Regions from separate parts of the Cytobacillus sp. genome, predicted to be linked through region 2. Evidence: predicted binding sites of a transcription regulator. Region 2 holds the regulator's gene; the other holds the start of a gene.
What was found. The regulator NrdR, encoded in region 2, represses ribonucleotide reductase genes. The targets are predictions, from matches to a motif close to AACACNATATATNGTGTT.
Positions count from the first base shown of each region.

Region 1: a site for NrdR is predicted at 1,699-1,716, ahead of ACEQ1T_RS05260 (vitamin B12-dependent ribonucleotide reductase). Genes of this name have one in related genera too.

Region 1 is NZ_CAXQGS010000038.1:7,252-10,673, forward strand. Features, by position in the region: gene ACEQ1T_RS05260 (vitamin B12-dependent ribonucleotide reductase) at 1-1,551, opposite strand, end outside; gene ACEQ1T_RS05265 (biotin/lipoate A/B protein ligase family protein) at 1,899-2,735, opposite strand; gene ACEQ1T_RS05270 (rhodanese-like domain-containing protein) at 2,918-3,301, shown strand.
Region 2 is NZ_CAXQGS010000027.1:21,132-24,553, reverse strand. Features, by position in the region: gene dnaI (primosomal protein DnaI) at 1-137, opposite strand, end outside; gene ACEQ1T_RS03640 (replication initiation and membrane attachment family protein) at 137-1,573, opposite strand; gene nrdR (transcriptional regulator NrdR) at 1,714-2,175, opposite strand; gene ACEQ1T_RS03630 (hypothetical protein) at 2,492-2,896, opposite strand; gene speD (adenosylmethionine decarboxylase) at 3,045-3,419, opposite strand.

The DNA.
Region 1 (3,422 bases), on a different contig from region 2:
AACAGTACGCTTCAGCTTTTCAAAGTTAACGGTCTTATTTTCCTTATCTGCCATTTCTGCAAGGTTCACTGCTGCAAGGTTGCAGACAGAATATGGCGCGAGAGGCTGTTCGCCGCATGGGTTTGTTGCTACAACCCTTTGTCCGTAAGCCTGTGCATTGGTCATGTCGTTGGCATTATCAATAAAGAAAATACCTGGCTCTGCTGAGTATGTTGCACAGATATTAATCAGATTCCAAAGTTCTTTAGCTTTGATTTTGCGGTGAACACGGACTTTATAGCCAAGGTTTCCCCATTCTCTGACGTCACCGACTTTATGCCATTCTTCGTTGTAGGTTTTCATGGTGTCAGCATCATATGATTCAACATCTGGGAAGCGAAGCTCATATTCCGCATCATTTTCAACTGCATCCATAAATTCTTTTGTCAGGCAGACTGAAATATTTGCCCCAGTAAGGAATTCAGAATTATGAACACTGTAAGTACCGCCAGTTTCCAGTTTTTCTTCAGCATCCTTTATGATTTTATCACTGAATCCGCCGTAGCCGGGAATGCTCTTGTAATTAATAATACCCTGGTACATGGCCATTTCCTGTTCGGTAAATGGAGTGAATTTTAATTTTTCTTTAGCATATTTTTTTATTGTTTCATCATTAGTAGTTTCAAGAAGGAATCGTAAAATTCTTGGGTTCTGCATTTTCGAAATGATGAATTCGATAATGTCCGGATGCCAGTCCGCCAGCATAATCATCTGAGCGCCCCTGCGGGAACCTCCCTGCTCCACAAGGTGTGTAAGCTTCGCAATATCATCAAGCCAGGATACGGAACCAGATGACTTGCCGTTTACTCCTTTAGCCAAAGTGTTGCGCGGTCTTAGAGTTGAGCCATTTGTCCCAACTCCTCCTCCTCGGCTCATGATTTCCATTACCTGCTTGCGGTGTTCGGAAATTCCTTCACGGGAGTCCTGTACGAATGGCATTACGTAGCAGTTGAAATACGTAACATCTGTGTCGGCACCCGCTCCATACAATACGCGGCCAGCCGGAATGAAATTCAAGTTTTTCAATTCCTGATAGAATTTTTCAAACCATTCTTTTTTCTTTTCTTCGGTTTTCTCAACAGATGCCAGACCTGTTGCGTTACGCTTGGCGATTTGCTCATAGAAGATTTCAAGGGGCTTCTCGATTACATCAAGAGGCTTTGTAATAATGCCTGTTCTAGATTCTTCCGGATCATCCAGCACGCCTCTGTAATCTTCCTCTACTAAAACTTTGGCTGTCTTGTTTTCCCAATCGATATCCTGGATAAAGCCCAGGCCCCGTGCAGGAAATTTAGGATCCTCTTTGATGGTGAGAACAACGAAGTCACCATTTGTGAGTGTTACTTTTTCGGTGTCTTTGAAAGTGTAGCGGTCAAGCATAACTAAGCGGGAAACACCTTTGTGGGTCATTTTCATATCTGGGGTTACAGGATGAACCTGAGGAAAAAGACGGATGTCCTTGTTTAAACGATCAATGTTCAATTTCATTTTTTGTCCTAGAGCAACAGACATTGTTACAACTCCTTCTAAATTCAATTATCAATTAATGTGTAAACCATATGGGCAGATAGAGTATATCTATCTGTTTTAAAAGAGTACCCTAAAGTTACCATACCTCAAACCTCAAAATCAATATATAGTGTCCTAAATATTTTCGACACCACTACATATTGTGTCAGGTTCAGCTAAATGTGATTTTGTCAAACTTAAAATATACTAAAATTTAAAGAAAAACAGAGTTAATAGCCGATTTCCGACAATTAACGATAAATTTTAACATATTTTGAAGCTTGCACTTTTACAGGGCAGCAATTGGAAAATTATTCATTAAAAAAAGAGAAAAAGCGACTTTGCCGCTTTTATCTCTTATAGTTCCAGTCATCACTTTCATATCGCTCTTTTGCGATTTTTTGTACATATGCCATTTCTTCATCTGTAAGCTTATAAGGTTCAAGTTCAATATTCAAGCCTTCTTCAAATCCCTTTTTGAAAGCTGTTTTTGCTTGATCCAGGGTGATTTTTTCAGTTGTCAGCTCATTAATGGCAACAGCTTTATTTTTAAAAGCTCTTTGCATTCTTTCTTTGACTCTGTCATTCGGATACTTGAACAGGCTGAACAGCTTGTCTTCATCCAAATCAAGTAGGATGGAACCATGCTGAAGGATTACCCCTTTTTGCCTTGTTTGTGCACTTCCCGCCACTTTACGGCCTTCTACTACAAGTTCATACCAGCTGGGGGCATCAAAACAAACAGCAGATCTTGGATTTTTCAGAGAGTCCCTTTCTTCAGCTGTCTTTGGGACTGCGAAATAAGCTTCCATCCCAAGTCCGTGAAAACCTTCTAAGATCCCTTCAGAAATGACTCTGTACGCTTCTGTAACTGTATTCGGCATTTCGGGGTGGGCTTCAGGAACGATCACACTGTAAGTGAGTTCATGTTCATGAAGCACACCTCTTCCGCCTGTAGGCCTGCGGACAAATCCCAATCCATGCTGCTTAACAGCTTCCATATCTATTTCTTTTTCAACCTTTTGGAAATAACCGATTGAAAGAGTGGCCGGATTCCATCCGTAAAAACGGATTACAGGTGGCATTTTGCCCTCACTGTTCCAGTCAAGCAATGCCTCATCCAAAGCCATATTAAAAGAAGGTGACCCCTCTCCTGAATCGATAAATCGCCAAACTTCTTTAGTCATATGTAGCCCTCATTTTCAGATTCTTTAACTAGTCACATGCGGTTAATAGTCTACCAAAGTTCCAGAGAAATTTAAAGCAAGTTGAATTTCCATAACAAATTTAACAGATTTCCTTTACTCCTATTAGGAAAGGCTTATATAATATTAGTTGGCTTACCTATGTGTGAAAGGAGAAAGACATATTGGAAACACTTTATTTCATTCTTATCATTTTGGGTGCAATCATTACCTATTCCGTGATAACCTGGTTTTATCAGCGCCGAATTGTTAAAACGCTTACGGAAGACCAGTTCAGAGAAGGCTACAGAAAAGCCCAATTAATCGATGTACGTGAACCAAATGAATTTGAAAACGGCCATATTTTAGGTGCCCGCAATATACCGCTTTCACAAATGAAAATGCGCATGAAAGAATTGCGTCCGGACAAGCCAGTCTACTTATATTGCCAAAGCGGCATGAGAAGTGCGAGAGCTGCCCAGTTTTTGCATCGTAAAGGCTACAAAGACCTTTCACACCTGCAGGGCGGATTTAAAAAATGGACAGGAAAAGTGAAAGCGAAAAAATAGCAATATTTGAAAAGACCCCGTTATCTTAACGGGGTCTCTTGATTGGGGACCCCTCAGCTAAGTTCAATCATAATCCACTCCTCACCACCGCTGTTGTTTTCTCTTTTAGCCCGATACTCTT
Region 2 (3,422 bases):
GTCAATTCATCCCGATGAGTTTGGATAAAAGCCTTCACTTCAGGGTGATTAAGCGTTTGATTCCTCATCATTTCATACCTTTTTTGAAAACCTTCATTGCCCGCAAGGCGCCTTAATGTTTCATTAATTTTCTCCATCAATCAGTCACCTCCTGTGAACGCAGTTTTTTTAATTTTTCATGAAGCTCCTTTTTTTTCATTTCCAGCTCATACTGATCCTTTTCGCTTACTTGCTGCTGAGGCTCTGTCTTTTTGGCGGATGCACTGCTTTTTTCATCAAACCAGTCCGGAAGCATTTCTGTCCTGATCGGCTTCTTTTTGTTTCCAGTTGTGCTGGCTGTTTTCTTTCCTTCCGCCCAATCCAGGTATTGCCGGTGTTCTTTCTTAGCTAAATCAATAGCTGCCTTGGGTGTTTTAATTTTCTTTCTAGCCCAGTGACCAGCTATTTTTTCTACGTAGCCTTTGGTCAATTTCATATCTGTTTTGAGCATAACATATTGAATCAGCACATTAATTACCCCTGGCAAAAGCTTTTGCTGAAACATGACATCTTCAATGATCTGCAGGTCGCCTTTTGATGGATCTGCCCCTCCTGATATATCTTTTAACAGCTGCCTTGGTGAGGTGATTTCCAAATAACGGATCAACTCTTCTTCCTGTGTTTCAGGCTGTTTTTTATGAGACTGATGGATGGCAGGCTGAACCCTGTCAATCAGGGATGGCAGCTGGTCCTGGTTCTGGAATTGATACCAGTCCCGTGCAGATTTTCTCAACTCATCAATGTTTATCTCATCATCTTCATTTACAGCGCTGATGACGATATTTTTCATTTGAATAGGGTCAATTCCGTACAAAAAGGCAAGATTGCTGATGGATTCCTTTACTTTAACTGTGATGGCCTTTTTCGGTACTAGTGATTCATTCAGCCCTGCCTGAAGCAGTTCAAAATTAAAATCTTCATTCCCGATTTGAATGCCTTCCTGTTCCTGCCTTCCAATATACCCTTCTGTCTCTGATTCATTCATCAGCTGCACCACTTCATCGTCAACCTCAAAAGAACCAGGGTGTCCTGATTTAAATACATCCTGAAAAGCCTTTGTAACTTCCTCATATCCTGTGGCTGTCTTTACCTTCTGGTCTGAGAAGAAGCGTTTCAGCCTCATAAATTGGTTTCTGCCCAATTTCTTATAAAGATAAATATTGAGCATGCCATCAAGGAAAAATTGTTCAGGTGTCAGCGGGGGGAGAAGTTCATAAATAAATGACCTTGTCTCTTCATCTTTATTTACGTATACCTTTAAAAGTCCTATCCCTTCTAGCTTGAGGCGGGCTTCATATATATCCTTAAGCCCCATGCCCATGAAATTCATTAAACTATGGTGTGAATTAGAAGATGCCCATAGCCGGTTTTCTTCAAGTTCCGCCCATAATGTCATATATAAACTGAAGCACACAGAGCCAATGAGCGGCTGATATAACAGAGTCAGCACTTTTCGGTCATAATCATGCAAAAGCCCGCTGGCTGCTACTGTATATCGATCAATGGGGAGCATCTCCTGCCAATGCTGGGCCATGGTGTTCACCTTTTTCTATTAAGAATATTTATTACTCTGATTAATATCAAAAGCATATACCGTAAAAAAAGAGCCAAAGAAATCCTTCAGCCCATTAGACTATTTCATTAGAAATCAGGGACAGCAGCAACTGACCTGATTTAAGATTGTTCTTTTTTGATTAATTCTTTGAGTTCATCGATAAAAACATTAATATCTTTAAATTGCCTGTATACAGATGCGAAACGAACATATGCCACATCATCCACATTTGCGAGCCTGTCCATAACCATTTCGCCAATTTCATCGCTTTTTATTTCGGAGACACCGTTGCTGCGGAGCTCTTTTTCCACATCAAAAGTAATTTCCTCCAGATCCTTTAGGGCAACCGGCCTCTTTTCACATGCTTTAATAAGGCCTCTCAGTATTTTTTCCCGGCTGAATTCCTCTCTGGTGCCTTCTTTTTTCACAACGATTAAAGGAATTTCTTCCACTTTTTCAAAAGTCGTAAACCGGTATCCGCATTTCTCGCATTCCCTTCTGCGCCGAATGGACCTGCTGTCATCAACAGGACGGGAATCGAGAACACGGGTATTATTGTTTTGGCATGAAGGGCATCTCATACAATCAGCTCCGAATTCTTTTATAAAGTGAAACTTCAATCAGGGGGTCCCCCGCTGATTGTTAGTTGAGGCCAACAGGAAGTGGTTCACAAAGACGTTGCCACAGGACGTGGCGTTCTTAGGCTTTGTTCTTCTATCGGGCCTTTACGGGCAGTTTTCCCCCGCTTACCCTCCTTCGATTCCCTTGAGGCTTGAAGTGGGGGGTTACTGCCCGTTAGACAGCGATAAATAAGTAATTTTGCTGGCTTTAGACCAATTACCGTATTTTATTTGTTACTCTTATCTTATAAAAAAGGAGTTGTCAGTACAAGTACAACTATTTATCTGCGTTTCTTGCAGAACCGAGAAAATCATGCCGTTTATTCACCTTTTCATAAATGGAAAGAACTTCTCTTTTAAGTATTGGGTGTACACCTGCCGGAGAGGATTGCTCAGTTGAGATATTGATATCTACAGCCGTTTCGAAAGGCCTGACAGTTACGACTGTGACAATGGCAAAACAAGATTTATCTTTCTTAATTTCTGCTGCAATCTCTCCGTGTTCTTTGGAAATGCTGAGAATGTTTACATTTTGGTCTGCTTTGAATAATTCTTCAATCGTCTGCAGCATTTGAGCTGTATTGGTTCTATAATATCTTGTAGTGAGCTCTGGATCAGAGTGGTTTTCATTTGTTTCACACTGCTTTTTATAGCGGCTGGCAAGCTGCCTGAAAATAGACATCCTCTTTCCTCCGTTATTTTTCATGTATCCTTATTGTACTATTTTTTTTTTACGGGAGATACTAAAGGTAATGTATTTAAGCAAATTTAAGCAAAATAAAAAGAGGTGTATTCAATACACCTCTGGATTGCTTAAGATCATTCTGTTATTAAAGCACTTGAGCTTGTTTAACTTGAACTGGACCCATACCGCGAGGAATTTCGATATTCTCACGCGTTTGAGCTCCTAACGATTCTGCAATAAAGTCTGCAGCGATGTTAGGGTCAAGATCTCCACACGTATACACATCAATGCTGGCATAGCCATGCTCCGGGAAGCTGTGAATAGTTAAATGAGATTCAGAGATGATAACCACTCCGCTTACACCCTGTGGCGCAAACTTATGAAATGCAACCTCGCGAATTTCAGCACCAGACTTTAATGCAGCATTTACAAATGTCTGCTCAATAAAATCCATATCATTTAACTTTTCAAAATCGCATCCCCAAAGTTCTGAGATAACGTGACGACCCATAGTTTCCATATT